One region of the Candidatus Limousia pullorum genome, then DNA from elsewhere that is predicted to be linked to it. Evidence: predicted binding sites of a transcription regulator. Region 1 holds the regulator's gene; the other holds the start of a gene.
What was found. Region 1 encodes HrcA, which represses chaperone genes, less so after heat shock. Its sites were predicted from a motif close to TGTTAGCACTCNNNNNNNNNGAGTGCTAACA; they were not measured.
Positions count from the first base shown of each region.

Region 2: a site for HrcA is predicted at 8,174-8,204, ahead of CGICJO_RS08660 (co-chaperone GroES). Genes of this name have one in related genera too.

Region 1 covers NZ_CM171614.1:353,085-369,621, reverse strand. The annotation lists gene CGICJO_RS01700 (5'-methylthioadenosine/adenosylhomocysteine nucleosidase) at 1-352, opposite strand, end outside; gene CGICJO_RS01695 (16S rRNA (uracil(1498)-N(3))-methyltransferase) at 368-1,102, opposite strand; gene CGICJO_RS01690 (CinA family protein) at 1,233-1,781, shown strand; gene malQ (4-alpha-glucanotransferase) at 1,959-3,692, shown strand; gene CGICJO_RS01680 (sigma factor) at 4,088-4,825, shown strand; gene CGICJO_RS01675 (anti-sigma-I factor RsgI family protein) at 4,822-5,445, shown strand; gene CGICJO_RS01670 (PepSY domain-containing protein) at 5,562-6,380, shown strand; gene CGICJO_RS01665 (class I SAM-dependent rRNA methyltransferase) at 6,455-7,651, opposite strand; gene CGICJO_RS01660 (Cof-type HAD-IIB family hydrolase) at 7,724-8,527, opposite strand; tRNA gene CGICJO_RS01655 (tRNA-Ala) at 8,664-8,739, opposite strand; gene CGICJO_RS01650 (GNAT family N-acetyltransferase) at 8,869-9,390, opposite strand; gene CGICJO_RS01645 (hypothetical protein) at 9,422-9,691, opposite strand; gene CGICJO_RS01640 (hypothetical protein) at 9,713-10,534, opposite strand; gene hrcA (heat-inducible transcriptional repressor HrcA) at 10,870-11,898, shown strand; gene CGICJO_RS01630 (nucleotide exchange factor GrpE) at 11,953-12,507, shown strand; gene dnaK (molecular chaperone DnaK) at 12,568-14,433, shown strand; gene dnaJ (molecular chaperone DnaJ) at 14,641-15,792, shown strand; gene prmA (50S ribosomal protein L11 methyltransferase) at 15,906-16,537, shown strand, end outside.
Region 2 covers NZ_CM171614.1:1,892,384-1,908,920, forward strand. The annotation lists gene CGICJO_RS08595 (putative polysaccharide biosynthesis protein) at 1-494, shown strand, start outside; gene mazG (nucleoside triphosphate pyrophosphohydrolase) at 543-1,340, shown strand; gene hbs (non-specific DNA-binding protein Hbs) at 1,377-1,664, shown strand; gene CGICJO_RS08610 (RNA-binding S4 domain-containing protein) at 1,778-2,017, shown strand; gene yabP (sporulation protein YabP) at 2,074-2,352, shown strand; gene yabQ (spore cortex biosynthesis protein YabQ) at 2,364-2,807, shown strand; gene CGICJO_RS08625 (FtsB family cell division protein) at 2,814-3,230, shown strand; gene CGICJO_RS08630 (S1 RNA-binding domain-containing protein) at 3,285-3,740, shown strand; gene hpf (ribosome hibernation-promoting factor, HPF/YfiA family) at 3,802-4,341, shown strand; gene CGICJO_RS08640 (THUMP domain-containing class I SAM-dependent RNA methyltransferase) at 4,552-5,679, shown strand; gene CGICJO_RS08645 (AzlC family ABC transporter permease) at 5,717-6,433, shown strand; gene CGICJO_RS08650 (branched-chain amino acid transporter permease) at 6,430-6,765, shown strand; gene CGICJO_RS08655 (ABC transporter substrate-binding protein) at 6,914-8,011, shown strand; gene CGICJO_RS08660 (co-chaperone GroES) at 8,238-8,522, shown strand; gene groL (chaperonin GroEL) at 8,571-10,196, shown strand; gene CGICJO_RS08670 (SdpI family protein) at 10,310-10,705, shown strand; gene CGICJO_RS08675 (LD-carboxypeptidase) at 10,709-11,563, shown strand; gene CGICJO_RS08680 (V-type ATP synthase subunit D) at 11,606-12,247, opposite strand; gene CGICJO_RS08685 (V-type ATP synthase subunit B) at 12,250-13,629, opposite strand; gene CGICJO_RS08690 (V-type ATP synthase subunit A) at 13,643-15,394, opposite strand; gene CGICJO_RS08695 (V-type ATP synthase subunit E) at 15,396-15,992, opposite strand; gene CGICJO_RS08700 (V-type ATP synthase subunit F) at 16,053-16,361, opposite strand; gene CGICJO_RS08705 (ATP synthase subunit C) at 16,364-16,537, opposite strand, start outside.

The DNA of each region.
Region 1 (16,537 bases):
GATGTTCATCGTTGAAGCTTATCTGTCCCAAAGGGTCGCCCAGGGCTGTTATGTCCATGTCGTGCTGTAAAACCCTGTCGGAGATAACAATGTCACCTACGGAAAGCTTCTCGCTGAGAGAGCCTGCAACACCGCTGTTTACAATGGACTGGGGTTTGTATAAATCAATCATAATCTGGGTGGACATGGCGGCATTTACCTTGCCTATGCCGCATTCAGCCACAACAACGTCCTTGCCGTGGATTTTTCCCTTTGTAAACTCGATTTTTGCCACGGTTGTTTTTTCTATGTCGCTCATCATATTTTTAATGCCGTCGGCTTCAATAGCCATGGCGCAGATAATTCCTGTCATGTTAAAAATCCTTTCTCAATCCATATTTCCTGTTTCGTACATAATTATTGTGAGAGCCGCCAAAGGCGCTGTTTCCGCACGCAAAATTCTTTTTCCAAGGGTAGCGGTGGTTCCACCTGTTTTCAAAAACTCTGAAACCTCCTCAGGGTCGAAGCCGCCCTCGCTTCCTATGAAAATTCCCAGAGATTCGATATCTTTAATTCCCGAGTCGGAAATTTTTTCTCCGCCCTTTTCATAGAACAATATGTTTTTGCTGTTTTCTCTGCATTGCTCCAAGGCTTTTTTAAAGTCCAGAGGTTCGCCGATTTCAGGTATAATTCCTCTGTGGGACTGCATTGACGCCTGCTGGGCGATTTTCTGCCAGCGCCGGCACTTTTTCATAAGGCTTTTTTGGTCGGGTCGGGAAACACAGCGTTTTGTAATAACCGGCACAATCTTGAAAACTCCAAGTTCAACTGCCTTTTGGATTATGGTGTCCATTTTGTCGCCTTTTGTAAGAGCCTGATAAAGTGTGACCTTTATTGAAGCCTCGTTTTTGCAGGGCTGGCTGTAGAGGATTTCCGCAGTTACAACGCCGTTTTGAATTGATGTTATTTTGCAGAAATGCTCCTGTTCATTGGAGTCGCAGACGGCTATTTCTTCACCCTGAGCCATTCTCAGAGAACGCTCAATATGGCGTCCGTCCTCTCCGTCAATTATAATGTTTGTTTCTTCCCTGTCCACAGGGCGGTCTATAAAAAATCTGGGCATAAAACCTGCCTCTTTTCTTAGAAAATTCTAACATATATAATAACAAAATTGAGAGTAAATTGCAACCGAGCTTTCTTTCCCTTTTATCTCAAAAGGTGTATAATGTATAAAAGCAAAGGAGGTCGGCTTTATGAAAACCGAAAGAATAATAAACGAACAGTACGTTGATGAAAAATGCAGAGCTTACGGAATTTCACAGGATGAAATCCAGACAGAGCTTGTAAAAAAACTCACCCAAAAAGGAATAAAAATCTCAACAGCGGAAAGCTGTACAGGCGGCCTTGTTTCCAAAAAGATAACGGAGGTTTCGGGAGCTTCTGAAATATTTGAGTGCGGTGTGTGCTCCTACGCCAACGAGATAAAAAACAGGGTTTTGGGCGTTGAAAATTCTGTTTTGGAAAAATACGGCGCAGTGTCCTATGAAACCGCCTGCCAAATGGCACAGGGCGTGAAAAACCTTGCAAAGGCACAGATTGGAATATCCACAACAGGAGTTGCAGGCCCTACAGGCGGAACCCCTGAAAAACCGGTGGGACTTGTATACATGGGAGTATGTGTAAACGACAGCGTTTTTGCGGTGAGAGGGGAGTTTTTCAAAACCTCAGGAAGAGAAAACATAAGGGAAGCTGCGGCAAAAACGGTTTTGCTGTTGGCTTTTGAAGAGGTTTCAAAGCTATAATTTTATAGGCGTATTTTGGTTATATTGTAGAAAAAATACAAAAAGACTTGAATTTTATTTCATTATATGGTAAAATTAACAAGCTTTGATTTTTCCCTTTTCTGATTTTTAAAAACTGAAAAGGGAAAAGTCTTTATTATATATTTTTTTGCAATAACCGAAACGGAGCTGATATAAATGGAAACTGTAAACAACAAAAGAGCGGCGGGAATACTGATGCCTATATCATCTCTGCCGTCACCCTATGGAATAGGAACAATGGGCAAGGAAGCAAGAAACTTTGCAGATTTTCTCAAAAAATCCGGACAGAAAATCTGGCAGATACTGCCTGTAGGCCCAACAAGCTACGGCGACTCACCTTACCAGTCATTTTCCACCTATGCGGGAAACCCATACTTTATCGACCTTGAAGCATTGTGGGAAGAGGGACTTTTGAAAAAGAGCCTTATCGAGTATTTTAACTGGGGCGAACATGAAAATTACGTTGATTACGAGAGAGTTTACAAGTGCAGATTTGTTGTGCTTGAGGACGCCTGCGCAAGATTTTTCGGAAACAAAAACAATCCGGAAAAGGATGCCTATGAAAGCTTCTGCGAGAAGAACAAGGACTGGCTTGAGGACTATGCACTTTTCATGTCAGTAAAGGCTGAGTTTGAAAACAAGGCATGGACAGAATGGGACGACGAGGAAATCCGTCTCAGAAAGCCTGAGGCTTTGGCAAAATACAGGGTTAAGTGCGCAGATAAAATTCTTTTCTGGAAATTTGTTCAGTTTAAATTTTATCAGCAGTGGGAAAAATTCAGAGGCTATGTAAACTATCTGGGAATAAAAATTCTGGGCGATATGCCTATTTATGTTGCTATGGACAGCGCAGACACCTGGGCAAACCCGGATGTGTTCTGGCTTGACGAAGAGGGCAAGCCGGTGCGTGTTGCAGGATGTCCGCCGGATTATTTTTCAGCTAAAGGTCAGCTTTGGGGAAATCCTCTCTATAACTGGGATTACCTGAAAGAAACCGGCTATGAATGGTGGATAAAGCGTGTAAAGGCGGCAACCGAGCTTTTCGACATAACAAGAATAGACCACTTCCGTGCTTTTGATACATACTATGCAATTCCGTATCCTGCCGAGGACGCAGTAAACGGCGAATGGCTCAACGGCCCCGGAATTGAGTTCTTTGAAAAGCTTAAAGCAGAGCTTGGTGACCCTGAGATTGTTGCAGAGGATTTGGGTTCACTTGCAGACAGCGTTTATGTGCTTTTGGAAAAAAGCGGTTATCCCGGCATGAGAGTTTTCGAGTTTGCTTTTGACGGAGACGACCGCAACGGATATCTGCCACACAACTACTGCGAAAACTGCGTTGCCTATACAGGAACCCACGACAACGATACACTTAGAGGCTGGTTTGAGAAAGAACCTGCTCTCACATTGGGCAGAATTTACAGCGAATGTTATCCCGATAAAGTTCCTGAAATAGAAGAAGAGGAGCCGAAGAAAACCAAAGAGGAAATCGAGAAGGAAGAAAGAGAAGCAAAGGAATTAAAGGAAAAGCTTGAAAAGCTTACTCCAGAAGAGCTTGAAGAGTATAACAAAAAGCTTGAGGAAGAGAAAAAGAAAAAAGAGCGTGACCGCAGACTTACTATAAAATACAAGCAGGACGCAAAGCTTGCAGAGGATTTGAAGCTTTCCGACGAAGAAGTTCTTGACATGATTCTCACAGCCCTTTATAATTCAAAGGCAAACACAGTTATAATTCAGCTTCAGGATATTTTGTGGCTGGGAAGCGAAGCAAGAATGAATACACCTTCCACCTTGGGCGACAACTGGAAGTGGAGAGCAAGCAGAGAATATCTCACAGATGAAATAGCTGAGCGTTTAATGAACTATGCTAAAAACTCAAACAGAATATAACACTTCGATGTGTGGTTTGATTACTTTTGTGAGGTAATAAACAGGGTGAAATTGTGATGTATTCTGAAAATTTTATTAAAATTAGTTGACAATTATGAAAAAATATATTATAATTTAACACAGTTGAAGACATTTCAGGTGTTTTTAACACTGAACATTCTTTTCATCATTTTTTTCATTCTTCCTTGTTTTATTTTTATGTGCCCATCCCGCAAATTGGCACATAATTACAGATTGTATTGTCGTGAAATACATCTGGTGAGAAACGGAGAAACCGCAGGCAGTAGGTCTGCGGTTTTCTTTTTATATAAAAAATTTATTTTAAACACCGAAAAATTGATTTTTTCTGCGTAATCTATTATTATAAGAGTGAATAATAAGTCAGGGGTGAGAAAATGGCGGATAAAAACAACGAATTGATGGAAATGATTTACAAAGCGAAAAACAATTCCCGTGAAGCGGACAACCTTGTGCGCCTTTACATGGGTTTTATAAAGTCTGAAACCACAAAGTTTTTAGGCAGAGAGGCGGTGCTGGGTCAGGACGATGAGCTGAGTATTGCCATGATTGCTTTTCATGAAGCGGTGCTTGACTACAGCCGTTTTAAAGGGCCTTTTATAAATTATGCTCGTTTGCACATTAAACACAGGCTTATAGATTTTTACAGAAAAGAGAAACGTCACCGTGGCTTGATTTCTCTTGATACGGAAACGGAATACGAGGACAGTCCCGCCCTTGTTGATACTTTGGAGGAAACAAAAAACGAGCTGGAGGAGTTTAAGGCTTTAAGCGATACAAAGGCGGAAATTAAGGAGTATTCCACCCAGCTTGAGAAATTTTCCGTTGATTTAACAGAAATCGCCGAAAACACCCCAAAGCAAAAAAGAACATTAAACGCCTGCTTTAAAGCTTTGGAATACATGGTAAACGACAGCCGCCTAATGGAAAACTTTCTTAAAACAAGAAAAATCCCCATAACGGAGATTTCAAAGAACACCAAGGTGGATAAAAAGACTTTGGAACGCCACAGAAAATACCTTGTGGCAATTACTCTTGCTTATACCAACGGATACGACATTATCAGAAACCACATTAAGGGAATAAACCCTAAAAAGGAGGGAGAAAATCCATGAAATATCTTGTAATGGAACGACACGAAAGCTATGTTATTGTCCTTGACGAAAACGGCAGATTTTTTAAGGTTGCAAATATGGATTATGCTCCCGGCCAGACTTTGACAAAGGTTGTGCCAATGGAGGATATAAAAGCTAAAAGAAAAAAACGAATGGGCTTTTTGGCTCTGTTTATAGCGTTGATTGCCATTGTGGGAATAGGGGCATGGTTTTTACTGTTTTCCGGGGTTATTTCCGGCGGCGGTGACTCAAGGGTCTACAGGTTCTATATGGGCGGAGATATTGCGGTCACCTGCGACAGCGAAAATAAGGTGACAAAGATTGAGGGTCTTGACGAAACGGGAAAGGCAGTTTCTCAGGTTGATATAGAAAATAAAAATATTACGGATATATCTATCGAGCTTCTTGAAAAGGCTTACTCAATGGGTTATCTTAACGAGGACAGCGAGATTTTTGTGGCTATTGAGAATGAGTATAACGACGACAACCCTGCCCTTGAAAGAGCGGCGGACAGCCTTGAAAATTACGCCGAGGAGAAATACGATATAGAGGTTGAAAAATCATCTTGGGATGATTATCTTAAAGATACATCAAATCAAAAATATCAAATAGATGATTAAATAAAAAAATTTAAAAAAATTTTTATGAGACCCCGATTTTAGAAAATTTTCTGCGTATTCTTTTTATGAAAACAAAATAAAACAGTTTTTCAAATAAAGAAAGCGAGGAATTGATTATGAAAAAAACATTATTTAAAAAGACAGCGGTTTTGGCAGTGGTATTGACATTGGCGGTTTCTGTATTTGCAGGCTGCGCAGGTTCACCGGCGGCTACAGAACCACAGCCAACAACACAGAACCAGGTTGAAACAACAGCTGAAAGCACTTCAAATACACAGACAACAGGCGAAATCTCACTTGAAGAGGCAAAGACAATAGCTTTGGAATATGTGGGAATATCACCCTCAGACACAGATATCTACAAGGCTGAGCTTGACGATGGAGTTTATGAAATCGAATTTATCTACGACAACTTTGAACACGAGGTTGATGTAAGTAAAACCACAGGCGAGGTTGTAAGATATAAAAAGGATGCAAACTACATGGGCAACGGAGACAGCCAGACAGCTCAGAATGAGATTGACTTGGAAACAGCCAAAAAAATAGCCTATGAGTACGCAGGTGTTTCAGCGGAAAACGTGACAATGTATAAAGAACAGCTTGACGACGGAGATTACGAGATTGATTTTTCCGACGGAACCTATAAGTATGAGGTTGACGTGAGAAAAGCAACAGGCGAAGTTGTAAAGTTTGATAAAGAAACCATTAACAACATCCCTTCATCAACAAGTGCTGGCTCAATAAGCTTTGACGAGGCTCTGAACATAGCCTATAACCATGCAGGAATTTCAGCGGACGCAGTGACCAAAAAGGAAATAGAGCTTGACCACAACCGTTATGAAATTGAGTTCAAAGCAGACGGCTATGAGTACGAATATGAAGTTTCCCTGGACGGAACAATTTTAAAATCCGAAAAGGACAGAGATTTCTTTTAATAGTTAATTATAAAAATATAACCCATGATTATGTTTAAATCCATAATCATGGGTATTTTTATTGAGTAAAGTTTTTAATACTCATTGCAAACCTGGAAAATGTAGAATTTCAGGTAATATGACTCGTCAGCCGCCCAGAGTATTGGATGGTCTGGAGCCTGTGTTCTGAATTCAACCTGACGGAGTCTCTTGTGTACATTTTTTGCCGCCTGACCGATTGTCTTTGTGAAAAGCTCGTAGGTCATAAAGTGGGAGCATGAACAGGTGACTAAAAATCCTCCGTCCTTAACAAGCTTCATGGCTCTTAAATTTATCTCTCTGTAGCCCTTTGTGGCGTTTTTAACTGAGTTTTGAGACTTTGCAAATGCCGGAGGGTCAAGTATAACCACGTCGAATTTTTCGCCCTTTTCCTCAAGCTCAGGAAGAAGCTCGAAAACGTCACGGCAGATAAACTTAACCTTGTCGGAAAGTCCGTTAAGCTCTGCATTTTTTGTTGCCTGTTCAACTGCAAGCTCGGAGGCGTCAACGCCTAAAACACTTTCAGCTCCCGCAATTCCTGCGTTGAGAGCAAAAGAACCTGTGTGGGTGAAGCAGTCCAAAACAGATGCGCCCTTGCAAAGCTTTTGAATTGCAAGACGGTTGTATTTCTGGTCAAGGAAAAATCCGGTTTTCTGACCGTTTTCAATGTCCACATGATATTTAACACCGTTTTCGGTTATGATAACGTCTGTGTCAAAGGGCTTGCCCAAAAATCCCTTGGTGCGTGGCATTCCCTCCAAAGACCTTACCTTTGCGTCGCTTCTCTCATAAACTCCACGGATTTCAATTCCGTCCTTTTTCATTTCTTCCACGAGAAGTGACATTAAAAGCTTTTTGTGAATGTCAATTCCCAGAGCCAAGGACTGAACCACCAAAACATCGGAAAACTTGTCAACAACAAGTCCGGGGAGAAAATCTGCCTCGCCGAAAATCACACGGCAGCAGGAGGTGTCCACAGTCTTTTTGCGGTACTCCCATGCGTTTCTAACTCTCTCACGAAAAAAGTTTTCGTCGATTTCAGCTTCAGGATTTCTTGTAAGCATTCTAACTCTGATTTTTGAATTGCTGTTTATAAAACCCTTGCCCATTGGGTAATCGTCAAAATCCAGCACATTTACAATGTCGCCGTTTTTATAATCCCCTTTAACCTTGGAGATTTCGTTGTCAAAAATCCACATTCCGCCGGATTTTAAAAGTCTGCCTTCGCCTTTTTTTAATATTACGTTTGCCATAAAGCTCAATTCCTCTTCTTTTTTCTTTGTTCTGATTATAACATAAATTTCAATAAAATAACAAGGCGTACATTAAATATGATTTAATATAAATTTCTCGATTGCTAAAGCCACGCCCTCGTTATCGTTGGAAGCGGTTATGTAACCGGCGGCTTTTTTTACTTTTTCCGAGCCGTTTTCCATGGAAATCCCAAGACCTGCGTATTCAATCATTGCAAGGTCGTTGTCGCCGTCGCCTATAGCTATCATCTCTTCGACTTTAATGCCGTAAAGCTTGCCCAAAAACTCCATAGCTGCCGCCTTTGAAACACCGCTGTTAAAAAACTCCAAAAACTCAGGCTTTGAGGTGCAGAATGTAACCTCATTAAAGCTCTCATTTTGTAAAGCTTCCTGAAAGCTTTTTATCTTTTCCGTATCGTCGTACCAGAGAATTTTTGTAACGCCCTTTTTCGCAAGAGCTTCTTTACTGTCAATCAAAATGGGTTCAACTCCGGAAAGCCTTTTGTATTTGTTTACCCTTTCGTCAATGCGGTTCACAAAAAGCCGGTTTTCGCACCAAAGACAGATTGTGACGGAGCGTTCCTCTCCTAACTTTAAGATTTTTAAAGCGTCATCTTTTTCCAACGCTTTGTGGAAAAGTATTTCGCTGTTTTCGGGATTTACAATCATAGCCCCGTTGTAGGTGATTGCAGGAAAATTAAGGGGCAGAAATTCGCCGTATTTTAGTATGCCCTGAATTGGTCTGCCTGAGGATACGGTAAAAACAACGCCCATGTCAACAGCCTTTTTTATGGCTTTTGAGGTTTTAGGACTTATTTTTCCATCACTGTTTAAAAGAGTCCCGTCCATATCTGCGGCAATAAGTTTGTATTTCATATAATCACTTCATTTTCTTTTGTTGATATTTTCATTATACCATAAAATCAAAAAAAGTTTTAGTTGTACATTTTATATTTATATTTTATAGAAAATTTAAAATCCGCAGTGTGTTTTTGCAGACTGCGGATTTTTTTGGTGGACCTGGAGGGGTTCGAACCCTTGACCTCTCGGATGCGAACCGAACGCTCTCCCAGCTGAGCTACAGGCCCATTGCTTTTATATTTTTATATTATATCACTAATTTAGAATTTGTAAATTCAAAAAATAAACCCCAATGTGAGCGAGCCATTCCAAAGACTAAATAAAAGGTTTCGCCCGCCTTGAAATGGGGTTGATTTTTAAAGAGAAGTTTTGCAAGGCGGAGTTAAAAGACGAAACATAATGTATGTGTCGGTGTATGTGTTGTCTGGGTTTTTGTATCCGCCGGGGACGGTTGCTAAAATCTTAAAGCCCAAACGCTGATAGAGCTTTATCGCCGCATAGTTTGTGCTTACAACTGCGTTGAACTGTATTCCTCTGAATCCCGCCTTTTGCCCCTCTGTTATGGAGTCCTCAACTAAAAGTCTGCCGAGACCTTTGCCTCTTGCGCTTTTGGTGAGTCCGTAAGAGCAGTTTGCTATGTGTCCGCAGTTGCCTGCGTTGTTGGGATGAAGAATGTATATTCCAATCATCTTATCGCCATCAAAAAGACAGGCGGTTCTTGTCTGGCTTTTGAAAAACTCGTCAGCTTCCGTTTCTGTAAAAGGCACGTTTTGCGGAAAGCTGTTTTGCTCCTCAACAACCTCGTTCCAGATTGCGGCTGCGTCTTTCAGATATTTTTCTTCATAAGGAATGATTTTGTGATTTTCGTTTTGGGTCAACTTTAAGACTTCTTTCCTTTTTAATTTAATGTTATTTATCATCGCTGCTGCGAACTTTTTTAAAGTAGATGATTACACCTACAATCAAAAACAGCGCTATTATAACTCTGTATACAATGGCTGCCGTGCCGGAAAACAGGTCGGCGGTCATAAGCTGGTCGGCAAGACTCCATCCGAACATGAAAAATAACAGCAGACTTATATAATAACAAAACTTGTGTACCGTTTTACCCATATAGACAAGATAAATTCCTATAACTGCCCATACTGCGGTAAAAAGATAACCTGTAAATTGATCCATGTAATTCCTCCGGATTTATTATTATTTTCTGTATCTTCTGCCCCTTAATGTTTCTAAGTCATCATCGTCATCGTCAAAATCAACATAAAGGTCATCGTCGTCGTAATCGTCGGGGAGTTCTTCCTCTTCTTCCTCATCATCCAGCATATCGTCGTCGAAGTCGTCGTACAAATCAACCTCTTCTTCGTCCTCGGTATCCTCGTCTGTATTATCATCGTCGTAATATTCCAAGTCCTCGTCGGTGATTTCTACGTTTTCCAGCTCGTCTGCTTCGTTCTCGTCCTCATCGTCGAACTCGCTGTAAAGCAGGTCCTCATCATCTATGCTGTATTTAGATGCGCCCTTACTGTTTTCTTCAAATCTGCTGCTCTTTTTAGGAGCGACAGGTTCATCGTCAATATAGGTTGATGTGATTTCCGGTTCTTCTGTTTTTTCGGTATAACGCTTTTTCTTTGTTGAAGCTATAACAGAATCGAAATCCTCGGAGTCATCCTTGTATCTTGGCTGACGTCGTTTTGGTTCAGCTTTCTTTTCTTTAACAGGAGTTGACTTTTTGGCTTTAACAGGTTTTTTGCCTGAATTGCCTTTGTTTTTCTGAGAGGTGAAATAAATAAAGAGAAAATACAGACAGAAAACAAAGCTTCCGATGTAATTCAAAACAGTCATAACCTGATTTGTAGGGAAAAGCTGATTTACAGGGTAGCTTAAAAGAGTCCAGATACCCTGATATGCCATATAAACACCGAAAGGCTTAAAAAACGGGTACTTTCTGAACTTTGGCATAAAAAGAATTATTGCGGAGATAAAATACATTACCGCACATATGATTGTAAATATTATCATAATGAAAATCTCCTTTGTCTGCGAATAATAGCTGTAGTTTAACAGACTACTAAATAAATACTTTATGTTAATTATATCTTTGTTTAACAGTGGTTGTCAATCGGTTTTTATTGTAATGTGTCAAAAAATATCATAAATCATTAAATATGGTGATATACAGCATTTATCGGATTTACTTTTCCTTATATGAAAGAAAGGTGAATAGAAAATGAATATTAAAAAATTTAAAATAAACACTTGACTTTTGCTGACTTTAATGGTACATTATAGATGTAGTTAGCACTCGGGTTTATAGAGTGCTAATGAATAACGGCGATTGATTTGAGGTGAGTGAAATGCAGCTTACACAGAGAAAACAAAAAATCTTATCCGCCGTTGCAGAAAACTATCTGATGACCGGTGAACCGGTGGGCTCCAAGTTTCTTCAGACCGAAACGGATTTGAATGTATCCTCGGCAACAATAAGAAACGAGCTTGCGGACCTTTCCGCAATGGGTTATCTTGAACAGCCTCACACTTCCGCAGGAAGAATCCCCACTTTGATGGGACTTAGGTATTATATAGATAACCTCATGGAGATAAAGCCCATAAACCCCAGGGTTGCAGAGTACATCACAAGGTCGCTGGAGTCGCATTCTGAAGCTCCTGAAAGCATATTGTCCGAAGCCTCAAAGGTTGTGGCAACGGTCACGGGACTTACAGCGATAACCACAACGCCTCCTTCTGAGGACGTGAGAGTTCACAGACTCCACTTTGTACAGACAGGAAGGCACACGGGAATGACGGTGCTTGTGACCTCCTCGGGAATGATTAAGACCCAGCTTTTCAGAACAGAGTTTGTTTTAACTCCTGAAATGCTCAGGGTGTTTGATGCGGCTTTAAACGAGTGCTTTGCGGGAATGCCCCTTGAGGACATCACCATTCCCTTTATCCAGACCACGGCGGCATCATTCGGAAATCTTTCATTGTTTATGCCAAGCGTGCTGGTTTCGGTAAGTGAAGCGGCTCAGCAGGCGACAAAAACCCAGATGACAGTTTCCGGTATGACTAATCTTATGTTCTCCGGCGGAGAATATATGACAGATGTAAGGGCGGCAGTTAGTTTTTTAAACGACAGAGAAAGACTCTCTGAACTGCTCCATACAAAGGTTTCCGAAAACCGTATATTTATAGGTGAGGAAAGCGGAGAGCCGGAGCTTAAAAACTGCTCGCTGGTGGTATCGAGATACGATATTGCAGGCAGAACGGCGGGAGCCGTAGCAGCGGTAGGAATAGGAAGAATTGATTTTGCGGCGGTTATGTCGGTTGTAAAGTTTACAGCAGAGAAAGCCGGAAATCTTATAAATGAACTGGTTGAAGTTTAAAAGTTAACTATAATATATAAATAAAAATCCCTTTCATTTTAAGGAGATGAAAACATGGGTAAGAAAAAAGAAGAGAAGAACACCGAAGCTCAGGAAACCAAGGTTCAGACTGAGGCTGAGGCAAATCAGGAGCCTGTGGAAGAAACACAGGACAAAAATGCAGAAGAGCTTAAAAAGGCTCAGGACGCATTGGCGGCTCAAAAGGACAGCTATTTAAGACTTGCCGCAGAGTACGACAACTACAGAAAGCGCACTCAGGCGGAAAAGCTTTCAATTTATGACGACGCTACCGCAAAGGCAGTTGAACAGCTTTTGCCTGTAGCAGACAGCCTTGATATGGCACTGATGAATATGGGCGACGCTCCGGATGAATTTAAAAAAGGACTTGAGCTTGTAAAAAATCAGCTTGCCGCATCACTTGCTAAATTAAAGGTTGAGGTTTTCGGAGAAGTTGGAGAAGAGTTCAACCCGGAAATTCACAACGCAATTTCCACAGCGGAAAATGCAGAACTTGGTAAAAACACAATCTCTCAGGTTTTCCAGAAAGGTTACAAAATAGGAAACAGAGTAATCAGACACGCAATGGTGCAGGTTGCCAACTGTGACTGATAAAAATTAAACAGACAACATACTAATTTATGATATAAGTATTATCGGGAGGAATTTATTATGGCAAAGACAATAGGTATAGATTTAGGTACAACAAACTCTTGTGTAGCAGTTATCGAAGGCGGCGAGCCTGTAGTTATCCCTAACGCTGAGGGTTCAAGAACAACTCCGTCAGTTGTAGCATTTAAGGGCGGCGAGAGACTTGTAGGTCAGGTTGCAAAGCGTCAGGCTATCACAAACCCTAACACAGTTTCTTCAATCAAAAGAGAAATGGGCTCCGACTACAAGGTAAATATCGAGGGCAAGAGCTACACACCACAGGAAATTTCCGCTATGATTCTTCAAAAGCTTAAGGCTGATGCAGAAGCATATCTGGGCGAGAAAGTAACACAGGCAGTTATCACAGTTCCTGCATACTTCACAGACGCACAGCGTCAGGCAACAAAGGACGCAGGTAAGATTGCAGGTCTTGACGTTAAGAGAATTATCAACGAGCCAACAGCTGCGGCTCTTTCATATGGTATAGACAAGGAAAAAGACCAGAAGGTTATGGTTTACGACTTGGGCGGCGGTACATTCGATGTATCCATCATTGAGATGGGCGACGGCGTTCAGGAAGTTTTGGCAACAGCAGGTAACAACCGTCTCGGCGGCGACGACTTTGACCAGAGAATTATCAACTGGATGATCCAGGGCTTTAAGTCAGAAACAGGCATCGACCTTTCAGGCGATAAGATGGCTATGCAGAGACTTAAAGAAGCTGCTGAAAAGGCAAAGATTGACCTTTCAGGTATCACAACAGCAAGCATTAACCTTCCATTTATCACAGCAGACGCAACAGGTCCTAAGCACCTTGACATGACTCTTACAAGAGCAAAGTTCAACGAGCTTACTTCAGACCTTGTTGAAAGCACAATGGGTCCGGTTAGACGTGCTCTCTCCGACAGCGGACTTCAGATCGGCGAAATCGATAAGGTTTTGATGGTTGGTGGTTCTTCAAGAATTCCGGCTGTTCAGGAAGCTGTTAAGAACTTTATCGGCAAAGAGCCATTCAAGGGCATCAACCCTGACGAGTGCGTTGCAGTAGGTGCTGCTATCCAGGGCGGCGTTCTCGGCGGCGAAGTTGAAGGACTTCTCCTTTTGGACGTTACTCCGCTTTCACTTGGTGTTGAAACAATGGGCGGCGTTATGACAAAGGTTATCGACAGAAACACAACAATCCCAACAAAGAAGAGCCAGATTTTCTCAACTGCTGCTGACAATCAGACACAGGTTGAAATCAACGTTCTCCAGGGTGAGCGTGAATTTGCAAGAGATAACAAGCAGCTCGGTCTCTTTACACTTTCCGGCATTGCTCCTGCAATGAGAGGTGTTCCTCAGATCGAAGTTACATTTGATATAGATGCTAACGGTATCGTTAACGTATCCGCTAAGGACCTTGGCACAGGCAAGGAGCAGAAGATTACAATCAGCTCTTCAACAAACATGTCCAAGGACGATATCGACAGAGCAGTTAGAGAAGCAGAGCAGTATGCAGCAGAGGATAAGAAGCGCCGTGAAGAGGTTGACGCTAAGAACGAAGCTGAGAACATGGCATATCAGGCTGAGAAGCTTGTAAACGAGAGCGGCGACAAGATGGATGCTGCCGACAAGGAAGCTCTCAAGACAAAGGCTGCTGCTGTTAAGGACGCTATCGCTAAGAACGATAAGACAATGATTGACGCTGCTAAGGAAGACCTCCAGAAGAAGCTCTATGAGGTTTCTTCAAAGATGTATCAGCAGGCTGCTCCACAGCAGAACCCACAGGGCGCACCTGACATGGGCAACATGGGCGGCAATCCTTACGGCCAGGCTCCAAACGGCGGCGCACAGCCAAACGGAAACGTTTATGACGCCGACTTTACAGATGTTGACGGTCAGAACTAATTGATTGAAAATACTAAAAGGCGGCGGCAGTAATGCTGTCGCCTTGACTTGTGATTTAAGATAAAATAAAAAATCTTTAAAAATACTTGACAGACAGCGGTGTTATTAAATATATTATTATAGGTCTGACATTGTCAGAGTCAAAACCTTGTTATGGTTTTACGGTGCAAAACGACTGCATTATTTTTTAAAAGTTAGGTGAGAAATTTGGCAGATAAAAGAGATTATTACGAGGTTCTGGGTATCAATAAGGATGCCTCAGAAGATGACATAAAAAAAGCTTTCCGTAAAATGGCTAAAAAATATCACCCTGACCTTAACCCCGGTGATAAAGAGGCGGAAGCTAAATTTAAAGAGGTAAACGAAGCCTACGAGGTTTTGTCGGATAAGGAGAAAAGGGCAAGATATGACCAGTTCGGCCATGCAGGAGTTGACCCCAACTTCGGCGCAGGCGGAGCAGGCGGCAGTCCTTTCGGTCAGGACATTGACCTTGGAGATATATTCAACAGCTTTTTCGGAGGTTTCGGCGGATTTGGCGGCAGAAGAAGCGCAAATCCTAACGCCCCTGTCCGTGGCACTGATGTTGAAACAACAATTTATATTTCTTTTGAAGAAGCTGCAAAGGGCGCTAAAAAACAGGTTAATTACAATCATATTACAACCTGTGACGAGTGTAACGGCACAGGCGCACAGAAAGGCACTTCACCGAAAACCTGTCCAACCTGCGGCGGCTCTGGTCATGTTACAATAAATCAGAGAACACCTTTCGGCGTTGTTCAGACCTCAAGAGTCTGCGACACCTGTAAGGGCAAGGGAAGAGTTGTTGATAACCCATGTAAGAAGTGCGGCGGCAACGGCAGAGTTAAGAGAAACGGAACAGTTGACGTTACTATTCCCGCAGGTATCAATGAGGGTCAGATTTTAAATGTAGCCGGAAGAGGCAACAGCGGTACAAACGGAGGCCCGGCAGGCGACCTTCATGTATATATAAATGTAAGACCTCACCCGATATTCGAGCGCCGTGGTGACGATGTATGGTGTGAAATCCCGATTACATTTGCTCAGGCGGCTTTGGGTGCAGAAATCACCGTTCCTACAATCGACGGAAAGATAAAGTACAGCGTTCACGAGGGAACACAGCCTAACGATATCTTTAAGCTTAAAGGCAAAGGTATTCCGCATCTTGGCGGAAGAGGCAGAGGCGACCAGTATGTTAAGGTCACAATCGAAGTTCCTAAGAACCTTACAAATGCTCAGAGAGAGCTTATTAAGAAGCTTGACAACTCAACGGGAGAGAAAAATTATGCCCGGAGAAAGGGCTTCTTTGAGAAGATAAAGAGAATGTTTGAAGAGAACTGATACATTTGCATAAACAGACGCCATGTAAGAGATTATAAAAATAATTGTTTCACAACATGGCGTCAATTTTGTATATAATAAAATCGTTAAAACAGACAGAAAGGAAGAGAGGCATGGAGTGGACAGAGATAAATATTTCAGTTTTGCCCCAGGATGCGGATAAGGCTGGAGATATTGCCCAGATGGTTGTACCTTACGGAATTTATATTGAGGACTACACAGGACTCGAGGAGCAGGTTCAGGAGATTGCGCATATTGATTTGATTGATGAGGAGCTTCTGCAAAAGGACAGAAGCCGTGCAATTATCCACGTTTATATAAGCCCAGAGGAAAATCCCGCAGAGGCTATTGCTTTTCTCAGCGAAAGATATACAGCAGAGGGTATCGACCATAAAATCGAAACAAATGGCTGTGAGGAAGAGGACTGGCTCAATAACTGGAGACAGTATTTCCACCCAACACCAATAGGAGAGAAGCTGCTTATCCGTCCTACATGGAGAGATAACTACGATGCAGGCGAAAGAATTGTTTTGAATATTGACCCGGGTCTTGCTTTCGGTACAGGCAACCACGAAACAACAAGACTCTGCCTTGAAACCTTGGAAAAATATATCCACGGCGGAGAAAAAATGCTTGACGTTGGCTGCGGAAGCGGTATTCTGGCTATTGCAGGTCTGCTTTTGGGAGCTAAAGAGGCTCTCGGTGTAGATATCGACCAGATGGCAGTAAAGACAGCAGAAGAAAA
Region 2 (16,537 bases), 1.2 Mb from region 1:
TGAAAATAATGGGACTGTCCGTTATATTTATTGCCGCATGTACGCCTGTTTGCAGTATGCTTCAGGCAATAGGTAAAATATCACTTCCTCTTAAATTTTTTGTTGTGGGAATGGGAATAAAAATACTTATAAATTACCTATTTGTGAGAAACGTAAATCTAAATATTCAGGGTGCGGCAGTAGGCTCGCTTCTTGCCTATATATACATCTTTTTCGGGCTTTTTTACTGTCTGTGCAAGCACGCAAAAGTAAGGCCTAATCTGCTTAATTGTGTGCTGAAACCCCTTATCTCAGCTATAATATGTTGCTCTTTTGCGGCGGCAATATATAATGCATTTGCCTCGGTAATGTTTCAAAAAATTGCCGTTTTGTTATCTATTGCTGTTTCTGCGGTGATTTATTTGATATTTTTGGTGCTTTTGCGGACATTTTCTGCCGAAGAAATGAAAATATTTCCCGGGGGCGAAAAAATCGAAAAACTACTTGAAAAATGAAGTATTTTAGGTTAAAATGTATGTATTGTTTTTTTAGGGGTGATTGTATTGGATTACATAAAAAAGGATTCATACGGTTTTAACGACCTGGTTGAAATAATGAAAATACTCAGATCCCCCGAGGGCTGTCCCTGGGACCGTGAGCAGGACCATAAGAGCATAAGACAGAACTTTATTGAAGAAACTTACGAGGCAATAGAAGCCATCGACACAGAAGATTCAGAGCTTTTAAAAGAGGAACTTGGAGACGTTTTGCTTCAGGTTGTTTTTCACTCTGAGATTGAACAGTCACAGGGCGGTTTCAATATAGACGATGTGTGCGACGGCGTCTGCAAGAAGCTCATCGTAAGACATCCACATGTTTTCGGCGATGTTGTTGCCGAAACATCCGATAAGGTGCTCACAAACTGGGACAACATAAAGATGAAAACAAAGTCACAGAAAACTCAGTCCGACGCTATTGACAGCGTGGCAAAGAGCCTTCCTGCGCTTATGAGAAGCACAAAGGTTCAGCAGAAAGCCGCCAAAGTAGGCTTTGACTGGGACGACGTCAACGGAGCAATGGAAAAGGTTTCCGAGGAACTTTCCGAGCTTAAAGAGGCTGTAAAAAATTCAGACAAAGAAAACATCCACGAGGAACTTGGCGATTTGCTGTTTGCAGTGGTAAATGTTTCACGTTTTCTTAAAGAGGACTCAGAAAAAGCCCTTTACGATGCCTGTGACAAGTTCGCCAAGAGATTCCGAAAGGTTGAAGAGCTTGCTTCTGAAAAGGATATAAATATGAAGGAAGCGGGAATTGAAGTTCTTGATGAACTTTGGGATGAAGCTAAAAAAATCAGTAATTAAATTTTTAATATATATTTGTTTTACGGAGGAAGAATTATGAAAAAAACAGAACTCATTTCAACGGTGGCAGAAAAGTGCGAAGTAAAAAAGCAGGACGCAGAAAAGATAATCAATGCTGTTTTGGACACAATAGTAGAGACCATTGCTGAAGGTGAGAAAGTTCAGCTTGTAGGTTTTGGTACTTTCGAGCAGAGAACCCGTAACGCAAGAACAGGCTGTGACCCAAGAACTAACCAGCCAATCGAAATTGCGGCTTCAAAGGTACCGGCTTTTAAGCCAGGAAGAGCATTCAAGGATGCCGTAAATAAGGATTCACAGGAGTAATTTTTTGGACCGGCATTTTGTCGGTCCTTTGTTTTTTATATTTCTAAAAATTTTAAGTTTTAATTAAACAGATGGTTATAACATCAAATATGGAAACAAAGAGGAGAAAGAAAATGCGTCTTGATAAATATCTTAAAGTCAGCAGAATTATAAAGAGAAGAACAGTTGCAAATGAGGCTTGTGACGCAGGCAAGGTTCAGGTAAACGGAAAAATTGCAAGAGCTTCCTACGATGTAAAGGTGGGCGATGTTATAGAGATAGTATTCGGAGCACGCACCATCAAAATTGAAGTGGTAAGCGTAAACGAATACGCAAAAAAAGAGGACGCGGGAAGCATGTATAAAGCGGTTTGATAATGTAGTTATATAAATTAAATCGTTTCCATATAATTTATTCAGGAGGCGATTTTATGAACGAAAATAGCATACAGACCAAACCACATAACGTTATTATCGACAACCGCAGAAAAATGGAGCTTACAGGCGTCCGTGATGTTTCGGGTTTTGATGAGCAGACTGTAAGTCTTATAACCGAAATGGGCGGCCTTGTGATAAAAGGCACAGGATTGCATATAACAAGGCTGAGTCTTGATACAGGCGATGTAACCGTTGAGGGCAATGTAAATGCCATGCAGTATACAACAGCCGGTACACCCTCAAAGGGTCTTGTTTCCAAGCTGTTCAGGTAGGCGGTATTCTTATGGAAGTTACTATAGAAATGGAATACCACTGCCTGCTGTGGTCATTTGTGCTGGGAGCTTTTGTGTACGGTGAATATGAGGTTTTTCGCTTGATACGCAGGATTTTTTCAAATAGCTTTATATCAAATTTTATCTGCGACATTCTATTTATGACTGCGGCAGGTTTTTCGGTCTTTACATTTGCTTTGGGATTCAGCAGCGGAGTGGTGCGCTGGTACACAATATTTGCCTGTGCTTTTTCCTTTGCTGTTTTGAGGCTGACCATAGGACAGCTGACCGGAAAACTGTACGGTTTTATTTTTACAGCTGCGGCAAAAATTTCCGCCGCTGTAAAGAAATTTTTTCAAAAGTTTCTCAAAACACTATTGAAAAATATAAACAAAATGTTGTATAATATTGTAAAGGTATATAGAAAGATTTTTTTATCGAAAGGAAAAAGGTGAAGTCTTTTGGCAGTAAAAAATAGGACAAAAACCACTGCTGATAAAAAGGATAATCTTTCCGGTACTGTAAAGGAATCCTCCGCTTCCAAAACATACGGTAAGCCGGAGCTTAAAGAAATAAAAAAACCGGAAAAGAAAAAGATCAATAAAATTGGTCTTACAATAAAATTAGCACTTGTTGTTTTTGCGGTTTATGCCGTTGTAACACTTTTGAATCAGCATATTGAGATTCTTGAAAAACATCAGACTCTCAGCGACCTTGAAACCGATATTATGGTTCAGGAAATCAAAATTGAGGAAATTCAAAATGTGAAAAATTACAGTGACGAGGAAAACGCCGAGTACATGGAACAAATCGCCAGAACTGAATTGGACTATGTTAAAAACGGCGAAAGAGTTTTTGTAAATGTTACAGGTTCATAAAATAATCTGTTATATAAATAAGGATTTTTAAAAACATAAGGGGTATTTTAATTTATGGCAATTGAAGTTGGCAGCATATTAGAAGGCAAAGTTTCTGGAATTACTAAGTTTGGCGCATTTGTTGATTTGCCGGACGGTACAACAGGTATGGTTCACATATCAGAAGTAGCTTCTACATATGTAAGTGAAATCAGAGACTTTGTAAAGGAAAATCAGGTTGTAAAGGTAAAGGTTCTTTCTCTTGGAGAAAAAGGAAAGGTAAGTCTTTCAATGAAGCAGGCAGTTGAACAGAAAAAACCTGCAAAGAGAAAGCCACGAGAGGCAGCAGCTCCTGTAACATCACCGGGAAATTTTGAATGGCAGCCCTCAAGAAGATCTGATGGTCCGGTAAGCTTTGAAGATATGATGTCAAAATTTAAACAGACAAGCGAGGACAAGATGTCCGACCTTAAACGAGCCGGAGAAAGCCGTGGCTACAGCCGCAGAGGCAATGGCAATGGCAGAAGATAAAAAATAAATAATGTAAAAATAAGATCTTGGATTTTTTAAGGTCTTAAAAGGAGGCATTGTTATGAAGATTACTTACACAGCAAGAAAAGTTACACTCAGAGATAATTTCAAAGAGAGGGTAGAAAAGAAGCTTTCAAAATTCCAGAAGATTTTTTCCGAGGATGCAGAAGCAAGCGTTGTTGTGACGGTTGAGAAAAATCGTCAGACTGTTGAAATCACAATCAGAGATAACGGTATGATTTATCGTGTTGAGAATTCACAGGCTGAGATGAACAATGCCTTAGATACAGTAACAGATATGTTGTCAAGGCAGTTAAGAAAAAACAAGACGAAACTCAGCCGCAGGCTGAGAGAAGGTTCAATCGACGACCTTGTTGTTGGAGATAATGCAGAACCTGAAGACGTTGAGGACGATTATCATCTTGTTAGAAGAAAGATGGTTCCCGTTAAGCCAATTACTGTAGACGAGGCAATTCTTCAGATGAATATGATTGGTCACAAGTTCTATATGTTTGTAAATGCCGATACCAACGAAGCTAATGTTGTATATCAGCGTGAGGACGGCGCATACGGACTTTTGGAGCCAACCATCGAAGAATAACATTACTGCCGCACAGCGGCAAGGTAAAAATTCGCTTTGTTTAATAGATATTCTGAGGTACAACGACTTAACGTGAATAAAAAAGCATTTGATGACGATACAGAAATAAATAAGCCTTCGGGCGGTTAAACAGAGAACAAAGGGTATCGGGATTTCCCGGTACCCTTAATTGTGGCTGTTTTTAAAAATATAAAACGACAGGAGAATAATATGCCGAAATATACCTTTTCAGCGCCATGCCTTTTGGGAATAGAGGGTCTGGTTGGCAACGAGCTTAGATTTTTAGGGGCAGAGGAAGTTTCCCCGGAAAACGGCAGAGTAATTTTCAAAGGTGACTTTGAAATGATGGCGAGAGCAAATATCTGCTCAAGATATGCTGAGAGAATACAGATTCTCATGGGTGAATTTGAAGCTCTGTCCTTTGAAGAACTTTTTCAGGGTGTTAAAGCTCTTCCGTGGGAAAAATTCATATCCAAAACCGACGCTTTCCCGGTAAAAGGAAGAAGCTTAAGCTCTAAGCTTCACAGTATTCCGGATTGCCAGAAGATTATCAAAAAGGCGGTTGTGGAAAGATTAAAAGAAAAATATATGCTTCCATGGTTTGAGGAAACCGGACCGGTTCATCAGATACAGTTTCTTATTCTCAAGGACAGAGTAAGTGTGATGATTGATACTTCCGGAGCAGGACTTCACAAACGTGGATACAGAGAAAAGGCAAACGATGCACCTATTAAGGAAACTCTTGCAGCAGCGTTGGCTGAAATATCCGGTGTAAGAAAAAATCATGTGGTTGCAGACCCCATGTGCGGAAGCGGAACCATATTGATTGAAGCTGCCTTAAAGGCGAAAAATATCGCTCCTGGTATAAATAGGTATTTTGCCGCCGAAAAATGGAGTCAGATTCCTTCCTATATATGGAAAGAGGAGAGGAAAAGAGCAAAGGAGTCAGAACGTGAGGACTGCACCTTTAGGGGCTACGGTTACGATATAGACAGAGAAGCTTTAAAAACTGCTTTGGAGAATGCTCAAAAAGCCGGCGTCGCAGATATGATTAAATTTGAATACGGCGACGTGAGAAAGTTTAGATGTCCTGAGGAACGCTGTACGGTTATAACAAACCCTCCATACGGTGAAAGACTTCTGGATTTGAAAAGTGCCGAAGAGCTTTACAAGGTGCTGGGAGAAAACTATAAACATACTCCGGATATACGATATACGGTTATAAGTCCTGATGATGACTTTGAAAAATGCTTCGGCAGAAAAGCCGATAAAAGAAGAAAGCTTTATAACGGAATGATAAAATGCCAGGTTTATATGTATGGCGTTAAAAAGAAATAAGCTTTAATTTATGTACAAAATTTGCGGGTGATGAAAATTGAGTTCTTACAAAGATGTATTTAAGGTTGCCTTTCCAAAGACAATACCCATATTATTCGGGTATCTTTTTCTTGGATGTGGTTTCGGAGTGCTTTTGGCAAAAAGCGGATATCACTTTTTGTGGACAACCTTTACGGCGAGTACGGTCTATTCCGGCTCAATGCAGTATGTAGCGGTTGACTTGCTGAATAAGCCATTCAGTATTTTTAACGCAGTGATAATGACCTTGGCGGTAAATATAAGGCATGTGTTTTATGGTCTGTCACTTATTGAAAAATATAAGGGGATAGGGGCGAAAAAAATATACTGCATGTTCGGTTTGACAGACGAAACCTATTCTCTTGTGTGTTCTCAATACGTTCCCGAATACATAGATAAAGGCAGATATTATTTCGTGACCACACTTCTCAACCACTGTTATTGGATTACCGGCTGTACTGTTGGAGGAATTATAGGACAGTTTGTAGAGTTTAATGCAAATGGCATAGACTTTGTTATGACGGCTCTTTTTGTGGTTATCTTTCTTGAACAGTGGGAAAGCACTAAAGAACACAGTCCGGCGCTTATCGGTGTGGGATGCACAGCTTTGTGTCTTATAATTTTTAAAAGCTTTTTGCCGCTTTTATCTACATATTTCCTTATTCCTGCTATGATATGCATATTTACAGCGCTGACAGTGTTCAGAGCGCCTCTTGAAAGGAGGCTTTCCAGATGACCCAGACTGCTGTTCAGTCCGTAATAACTCTTTTGATTATTGCGGCAGTTACATTTGTTTTGAGAGCCTTGCCGTTTATGCTTTTCAGAGGAAACAAACCGGTTCCTCCCTTTATATCATATCTTGGTAAGGTTTTGCCCTTTGCGGTAATCGGTATGCTTGTGGTTTACTGTTTAAAAGATGTTTCTTTTATTTCAGGAACATACGGTTTACCCGAGCTTATAGCCATAGTGGTTATAGTAATACTCCATAAATGGAAACATAACCTTCTCCTGTCAGTAGGCGGAGGAACTGTACTCTATATGCTTTTGGTGCAGTTTGTTTTTATATGAGATTTTAAGACAATTATCCCTTTTGGATAGTTGTCTTTTTTCATAACCGGACACGGAAATCCGCTAAGGTTGACAAAAACTTTCTTATTGGTTAATATATAGGTAGTCGTGTAAATCTGCGGCAAATTATTTTGTAAGGAATGATTACATGTTTGTACTTAATGATTACATGAAAAAGAACCTTAGATTTATTATACCGGTTGCAGCTTTAATCGTGCTGGCAATAATTTTTGGAATAATGTATATTGTAAACAATAACTCAGATCAAGATAATACTGATACTACCGAACCTGCATCCACTGAACCACAGACAACAATGACAGCTACCGAAGAGTTGAGTCAGTATAAAATAGGAATAATGCAGTTTGACGATTCTCAGGAATACAGCGACGTATACGACGAGTTTGTATTGGCTATGGAACACAGAGGTTTTACCGAGGGCGTAAATGTAGAGTATGTTTATATGAACGCAGAGGGTGACAGCGAAAAGTGTTCAGATATGGCTCAAAGCATTGTAGACAGCGGTGTTGATTTGATATTTGCTATTTCCGAAGAAAATGCAGTTGCAGCGTACAATGCCACAAAGGATATCCCGATAGTTTTCGGCGCTGTAAATGACCCGGAGGAAGCAGAGCTTATAGACACCAATGAAGCGCCCGGAGCCAATGTTACCGGCGTATCTGACTATTCACCGAGTATTGAACAGATAGATTTAATAAAAACAGCTTTCCCGGAAGCAAAAACAGTGGGTGCTGTATATGATGAGTTAAACGAAAGTTCAGTTACACAGGTTTCTCTGGCAGAAACACAGGCACAGACAAATGAAATGACATTTGAAAAATATCCTGTAAATGATACCACAGACTTTGATTCATATATAACTGATATGATTGAAAAGGTGGATGTTATCTATCTTCCTTATGATGAACTTTTGATAGAGAATATAGATAAAATAACAGCTGTAGCCTACGAGCACGGAATTCCTGTTGTGGGCGGCAATGAAGAGATGGTTCAAAAGGGCTGTACAATCGCATATGGAATTGACTATGTGGATGTAGGTAAGCAGTCAGCTCTTATGGCAGTGGAAATTCTTCAAAATGACGGAACACCTGCCGAGATGCCGGTAAGATACTTAAACGAGCTTATTCTCTATGTGAATACGGAAGCAAAAGAGAAACTTGGCTTTGAGCTTGACGAAACGCTTCAAAATAAAGCTGTTTTATTGCCTGAGAAAAGCGAAGAATAAAAGACAAAAGAATAATTTAGAAAAAGCAGGAGTATATTTTTATTTCCTGCTTTTTTTGTATCTGTAAAGAATATGACAATGTGTCAGTTTTATGAAATTTAAAAAATTTCCCTTTAAAGGTCAAAATACACTTGATTTTTTCAAAGATATGGTATAAAATATACTTAGCACTCAAGGATAAAGAGTGCTAAACAATGATAGCTATTTAAAGGAGGACATATATATTATGAATATTAAACCATTGCTTGACAGAGTAGTACTTAAAGTTGAGGAAGCTGAGCAGACAACAAAGAGCGGAATTATCCTTTCTTCTGCAGCTCAGGAAAAGCCACAGTTTGCAACAATCGTTGCAGTTGGTCCTGGCGGCCTTGTAGACGGAAAAGAGGTTAAGATGTATGTAAATGTCGGCGACAAGGTTATTTCCAGCAAATACGCAGGCACAGAGGTTAAGCTTGACGGCGAAGAGTACACAATCGTTCGTCAGTCCGATATTCTCGCAGTTGTAGAATAATTAAAAAGATAATAAGCGAATAGTATAAATAAATGGAGGCAATTTATCATGGCAAAACAAATAGCATATGGTGAGGAAGCAAGAAAGTCACTTATGAAAGGTATCGACAAGCTTGCTGATACAGTTAAAATTACACTTGGTCCTAAGGGCAGAAACGTTGTTATAGACAAGAAATTCGGCGCACCGCTTATTACAAACGACGGTGTTACAATCGCAAAGGAAATCGAGCTTGACGACCCATTTGAGAATATGGGTGCACAGCTTGTAAAGGAAGTTTCAATCAAGACAAATGACATCGCAGGCGATGGTACAACAACAGCTACATTGCTTGCACAGGCTCTCATCCGTGAGGGTATGAAGAACGTTACAGCAGGCGCAAACCCAATGGTAGTTAAGAAGGGTATCGCAAATGCAGTTGAGGCAGCAGTTGAGGCTCTTACAAAGAACAGCAAGGCTGTTGAGGGAAGCAACGATATCGCAAGAGTTGCAACAGTTTCTTCTGCTGATGAGGAAATCGGTAACCTTATTGCAGAGGCAATGGAGAAGGTTACAAAGGACGGCGTTATCACTGTTGAAGAGTCAAAGACAGCAAAGACATACAGCGACGTTGTTGAGGGTATGATGTTCGACAGAGGTTACATCGCACCTTACATGGTTACAGATACAGATAAGATGATTGCAGAGCTTGACAATCCATATATCCTTATCACAGATAAGAAGATTTCTAATACTCAGGAAATTCTTCCTTTGCTTGAGCCAATCGCTCAGTCAGGCAGAAAGCTCCTCATCATCGCTGAGGACGTTGAGGGCGAGGCACTGACAACATTGGTACTCAATAAGCTCAGAGGCGTATTCACATGCGTAGCAGTTAAGGCTCCTGGATTTGGCGACAGAAGAAAAGAAATGCTTCAGGATATCGCAATCCTCACAGGCGGTACAGTAATCACATCAGAGCTTGGTCTTGAGCTTAAAGAGGCTACACTTGACATGCTCGGTACTGCAAGACAGGTTAAGGTTGACAAGGAAAATACAATCATTGTTGACGGCGCAGGCGATAAGGGTCAGATAGCAGCAAGAGTTGCACAGATTCGTTCACAGATTGAAACAACAACATCTGACTTTGACCGTGAGAAGCTTCAGGAAAGACTTGCAAAGCTTGCAGGCGGCGTAGCAGTTATCAAGGTTGGCGCAGCTACTGAGATTGAAATGAAGGAAAAGAAGCTCAGAATCGAAGACGCTCTTGCAGCTACAAAGGCAGCTGTTGAGGAAGGTATCGTAGCAGGCGGCGGTATCGCACTTATCAACGCTATTCCGGCAGTTGAAGAGCTTTACAACAAGACAGAGGGCGATGAGAAAACAGGCGTTAAGATTGTTCTTAAAGCTTTGGAAGAGCCACTTCGTCAGATCGCAGCTAACGCAGGTCTTGAGGGTTCTGTAATCGTTAACAACGTAAAATCAGCCGGTAAGGTTGGATACGGCTTTAACGCACTTACAGAAGAGTACACAGACATGATTTCTGCAGGTATCGTTGACCCAACTAAGGTTACAAGAAGCGCATTGCAGAACGCAGCTTCTGTTGCAGCAATGGTTCTCACAACAGAGTCATTGGTAACAGATATTAAGGAGCCTGCACCAGCAGTTCCAGCTGCACCTGATATGGGCGGAATGTATTGATAAAAAGTTTACTCCTTTAGAATATCTTAATATATGTACAGCAAAGGCTTCGGCTTTTGCTGTACTTTTTTGTTTTGTGTGATATAATTGACTTATGAAACGGAGTGATAGTAGTGATTAAAAAAGATAAAAAATCAATTTGTGAAATTATCAGTATTTCTGTTATGGCTGTGTTTGCTGTAATATCATTTTTTATTCTTCCGTATAATATCGCCATACAGTGGAACGGCACTCAGGCAAGCTCATACGGAAGTAAATGGTTTATCTTTTTACCTGTAGTAATTGGTTTAATGCTTATTCCGTTAATGAATTATTTTGAAAACAGATTTATGACTTTCTCAACGATTGTTCTTTTTACACTTCTTATAGTGTTGTTTACATGTCAGATTTATATGGTTGTGTTTTCTTCTTATCCTAATATTCAAATACCTATAAGTGTTCCCATAATTATAGAGGCTGTTTTAGGTGTCGTTGCGTGTGGTATTTATGCATTGAAAAAGAGAGGTTAAATTATGCAGAGAATAAGAAAAGCCGCCCTTGTGTGCTGTTCAAATCCGCTTTCGATAGATAGAAAAGACGAAATACAAAAATTAAAAAACACATTGTATACAATAGGAATAGAAACAGCGGAAAGTCCCTACATATTTTCAGATGATGTTTTGTCATTTTTAAAAACAGAAAAAAACAGGGCAGATGCACTTTTAAATTTTTATAAGGATAAAACAGTTGACGCCATATTCGATATATCAGGGGGAGATTTATCAAATACAATTTTAAATTACTTGGATTTTGATATTATAAAAAATAACCCTAAGCCATTTTTTGGTTACAGTGATCTTACAGCCCTTATAAACGCCCTGTACAGCAAAACTTCAGCAAGCTCATTCCTGTATCAGATAAGAAATATAATCAAGCACAGCGGCTCAGAAAGCCCTTTACAAAGGTTTAATGACTTTAATAAGAGTATAAGCGATGATTTTCTGAATTTTAAATACAGGTTTTTAAGGGGAGAAAGCTTTTCAGGCATTTTGATAGGCGGAAATATAAGGTGCTTTTTAAAACTGGCGGGAACGGAGTTTTTTCCTGACCTAAGCGGAAAGGTTCTCCTTTTGGAAAGCCTTGGAGGGGATGTTCCAAAAATCACTTCCATGTTTGCACAGCTTAAAAGCTTAAAATCTTTTGAAAAAGTAAACGGAGTAATACTGGGAACATTTACACAGCTTGAAAAGGAACAGGGAACAAAAGCCCTGGAGGAAATAGCATTGCATTTTATTGATGAAAAAACGCCTGTTGTCAAAACCCAAGAAATAGGTCACAGTCCCTATTCAAGGGCTGTAGAAATCGGTAAGAATATTTTTATTCCATAAAAAAACACAGCTTTGAGATTTACCCAAAGCTGTGTAATTTTTTTATTCTTTATCTGAACCGCTGTTTTTTGACTTGGTTCTTTTAATAACCTTAAGTCTTGAAAATTCCTCTCTGTCTTTTTCGTCCAGAGCGTCGGTTATAAATTTTATGGTTTCCTCAAAGCGGGGAATCATTATATTTTTAAGAGCGTTTGCACGTTTCTGAGTCTTTTTAATGGCGTCTGCAAGTCTGTAGACGCTGTTTTCGATTTCAGCAAGTAAAACTGTAAGGTTTTTAACCTCTACAAATTTTAAATGAGCTTCGTCCAAAGCGTCAGTGGTTGTGTAAAGACCGTAGTCCAGCTGAAAGTTTTCAGGCTGTGTTTCGTCGATGGTGACAATGGGAATTTCAACACCCATTACGCTTCTGTAATTTAGCTTAATGCTGTTGTCCAGGGGAACCGTCTGGCTTATTTCATCACAGAAACCCATGAGGATATTTGCCTTTTGGAGTTTTAAATAAGCCTCGGCATAGGTGTCGTCGATTTTTCCCTGAATTTCATTTGCCTTGTCAATAAGACTCATCATTTCTCTTATGAGAATGTTTCTCTTTTTATCAAGCAAATCAAAACCGATTTTTGCAAGAGCTAAGGACTTTTTGGTATTCATTAAATTTCCCTTGGTGGGAACTGCCTGCATAGCCATAATTATACCTCTTGAGAAACATAATATTTGTCCAGAAGCTCGTCGTCCACACGGTCTAGCTCTGTTCTCGGAAGTGTTGACAAAAGCTTCCAGCCTAAATCAAGGCTCTGTTCGATTGAACGGTTTTCATCACCCTGATTTACGAACTGCTCCTCGAAAAGCTTACCGAACTGGAGATACTTTTTATCGATAGGTGAAAGCTCTTCTTCACCGATAACGGAAGCCAAGGAACGTGCGTCGATAACCTTTGCATAGGAAGCGAAAAGCTGGTTTGCAAGAGGTGAGTGGTCGGCACGTGTGTAGCCCTCACCGATACCGTCCTTCATAAGTCTTGAAAGGGAAGGAAGAACGCTTACCGGAGGATAAAGACCCTGGCCCTGCAAGCTTCTGTCGAGAACTATCTGACCTTCTGTGATGTAACCTGTAAGGTCAGGAACAGGGTGTGTAATGTCGTCGTTAGGCATTGTGAGAATCGGTATCTGAGTAACAGAACCGCTGTGGCCTTTAATCATACCAGCTCTCTCGTAAAGAGAAGCAAGGTCGGAATAAAGATAACCAGGATAACCCTTTCTTCCAGGAATTTCACCCTTTGAGGAGCTGAACTCACGCAGAGCCTCGGCGTAAGAGGTCATATCTGTCATAATAACAAGGATATGCATGTCAAGCTCAAAAGCAAGATACTCAGCGATTGTAAGTGCGCATCTTGGGGTAAGAGTTCTTTCGATAATAGGGTCATTTGAAAGGTTCAAAAGCATTACAACTCTCTGCAAAACGCCGCTTTCCTCAAAGCTTCTTCTGAAGTACTCTGCAACGTCGTTTTTAACACCCATTGCTGCGAATACAACGCCGAAGTTTTTATTGTTAGCACCGCTTATCTTTGCCTGTCTAACTATCTGAACTGCAAGCTCGTTGTGTTTCATACCTGAGCCGGAGAAGATAGGAAGCTTCTGACCTCTGATAAGTGTCATAAGGGTATCAATAGTTGAGATACCTGTGTTGATGTAGTTTTTCGGATAAACTCTTGATACAGGGTTTATAGGAGTTCCGTTGATGTTGGCACGTTTAACAGGGAAAATATCGCCCAAGCCGTCGATAGGCTTACCTGCGCCGTTTAAAACTCTTCCGATTATTTCAGGGGAAAGGGGCATCTCCATAGGTCTGCCTGTAAGTCTTGCTCTTGTACCGGTAAGACCGATGGACTTTGTTCCCTCAAAAACCTGAACAACGATTCTTTCGCCGTCTATCTGAACAACTCTGCCTTGTCTTACAGTGCCGTTGTCAAGTCTGATGTCTACAATCTCTTCAAAGGATACGCCTTTGATACCGTCCATAACAAGGAGAGAACCGTTAATTTCCTTAACGCCTACATAATCTATAACCATGTTGTTTTCCTCCTTATTCAATAGAATTTAATTTCTCGTCAATCTCTTTGATGTACTCGTCAAACATATCAAGTCTGTTGTTTGGAATATCGTATTTCATCTTTGTAAGCTTGTCAAAAAGACCGAGACCGATTATCTGTGAAATCGGGATAGCCTTTGCTATGAGCTTCTGAGACTGCTTGTGGAGATGAAGAATAGTTTTCATCATAAGCTTCTGCTTTTCAAGCGGTACATATGTGTCCTCAGGGTGGAAGGAGTTCTGCTGTAAGAATCCAACTCTGATAACACGGCAGGTTTCAATTACAAGCTTTTGGTCGTCAGGGAGAACGTCAGAACCTATGAGCTTTACGATTTCCATAAGTCTGCTTTCTTCCTGGAGAAGATAAGAAATTTTGTTTCTGTATTTGATAAAATCTTTGCCCAGATTCTTTTCAAACCATGGGTCAAGGTCAGTGAAATATTCGCTGTAGCTGTCCATCCAGTTGATAGCCGGATAATGTCTTGCATATGCAAGGGACTTGTCCAATGCCCAGAAGCATCTGGTAAAACGCTTTGTGTTCTGAGTAACAGGCTCACTGAAGTCGGAACCCTGAGGAGAAACAGCGCCGATAAGTGTTACTGAACCCTCTGCACCGCAGAGAACATCGGCACGTCCTGCTCTTTCATAGAACTCTGAAAGTCTTGATGGAAGATATGCAGGGAAGCCCTCTTCGGCAGGCATTTCTTCCAAACGTCCGGAAATCTCACGGAGAGCCTCAGCCCAACGGGAGGTGGAGTCAGCCATCATTGCAACATGGTAACCCATATCTCTGTAATACTCAGCAAGGGTAACGCCTGTGTAGATTGAAGCTTCACGGGCTGCAACAGGCATGTTTGATGTGTTTGCAATAAGCACTGTTCTGTCGGTCATAGGACGATTTGACTTAGGGTCGATAAGCTCGCTGAACTCGTCGAGAACCTGGCTCATTTCGTTTCCTCTTTCACCGCATCCAACGTAGATGATGATGTCTGCGTCGCACCATTTTGCAAGCTGGTGCTGAGCCATTGTTTTACCTGTGCCGAATCCGCCAGGAAGAGCAGCTGTACCGCCCTTAGAAACAGGGAACAATGTATCCATAACTCTCTGTCCTGTGATAAGGGGAACGCTTGCAGGAAGCTTTTCCTTAACAGGTCTTGGAGTTCTGATTGGCCATTTCTGGCAGAGTGTAAGCTCGTGAACATCGCCGTTGTCATCTCTGAGCTTTGCGATTGTATCGAAAATTTTGTACTCTCCGTCAGGAGCAATCTCAACAACAGTTCCGTTTACTGTAGGAGGAACCATAAGTCTGTGTTCGATGATTGGAGTTTCAGGCAATGTGGCATAGATATCGCCGCCGTTTAACTTATCTCCAAGTCTTACTTTGAGGGTTACATTCCATTTTTTGTTTGGGTCAAGAGAGGATACGGAAGAACCTCTTTTGATAAAGGAACCGGACTCCTTTTCGATTTCCTTCAAAGGACGTTCGATACCGTCAAAAATGTTGTCGATAATACCAGGTCCTAAAAGCACGTTCATAGGAGCGCCTGTGCCCACAACCGGGTCGCCGGGCTTAAGACCTGTAGTTTCCTCGTAAACCTGTACGGTGGTAAAATCGTCCTTAATTCCGATAATTTCACCAACGAGCTTTTCTTCACCGACGTAAACCATTTCCATCATGGAAAAACAGGTGGCGTTCTTAACAGTAACAACAGGACCGTTAATTCCGTAGATTACGTTATTCTCCATATTACAGCACCACCTTCAAGTTAGAATTTTCTGTGAACCATTCTCTTTGGTTCATAAGGGCAGTGTCCATTGTGTCATCGGCAATAGCTTTTGCATTGTCACAGCGGCATTTAAGACCGCCTATTTCAATGGTTCTGTCCTCTTTGACCTCAGCCTTTCCGGAGAACTTTCCGGCTGCCTGGTCGTAATACTTTTTATCATTTGGTGACATGTAAAGCACAACAGGGCTGTCCTTAAACATCTCAGCCATTTTTTCTGCGCTCTTTAAAAGAGCCTTGCCGTACTCTTCGGTTTTGGCATATTCTTTAAGCTTTAAAGCGGCGTTTGTGAAAATTTCTTCGGTCATCTGCTGGCGCATACTGTAAATGTGCTTGCGGCTGTCCTGTTCACGTTTAGCAAGTTCGCTGGTCATGTTGAGCTTTTCACGGGCAACCTGTGCCTGGATAAGCTCAAATGCTTCCTTAAGGCTTTCGTCCTCAACCTGCTTTAACTCTTCCGCTTTTCTTTTTTCTATATCGTTTTTAATTTCTTCCTTTTGCTTCTCCGCATACTTGTGTATTGCGTTCAGGAAGTTATTAGTAATCATGGCGTCATTCATTGCAATACCTCTTTGTAATAAAAGTGTTTAACTGCCGATTATACTGCCGCAGTCCGCAGATTATAGTTTAACACCGATGGCATCCTGAACATACTTTGTAATACTGTCTTTGGTTCTTCCGTTTCCGTGACGGTCTGGAATTTCAACGATAAGGGGCTGACGTCTGTTAAGCTTCAAATCGTAAATCAAATCCGGACATAAAGAAACAAGACGTTCCGTCATAAGGATTACTGCGATTTCCGGGTTGTCCATAGCTTTCATAAGCTCGTCCTTAACCTCGCTGTCACTGTGAATAACCACGCCGTCAATACCGGCAAGGCGAAGTCCCATTTTAGTATCTACATTGTCACTAATCAAGAAAAACTTCATAATTATCCCAACTTTGAAAGAATCATAATAGAAATAAGCATACCGTAAAGTGCGCATCCTTCACCGAGAGCAACGAAGATGATTGACTTACCGAAGTTCTTGGAATCTTCACTTGTTGCGCCGATAGCAGCAGGAGCAGCGCCGCCAACAGCGATACCGCCGCCGATGCAGGAAAG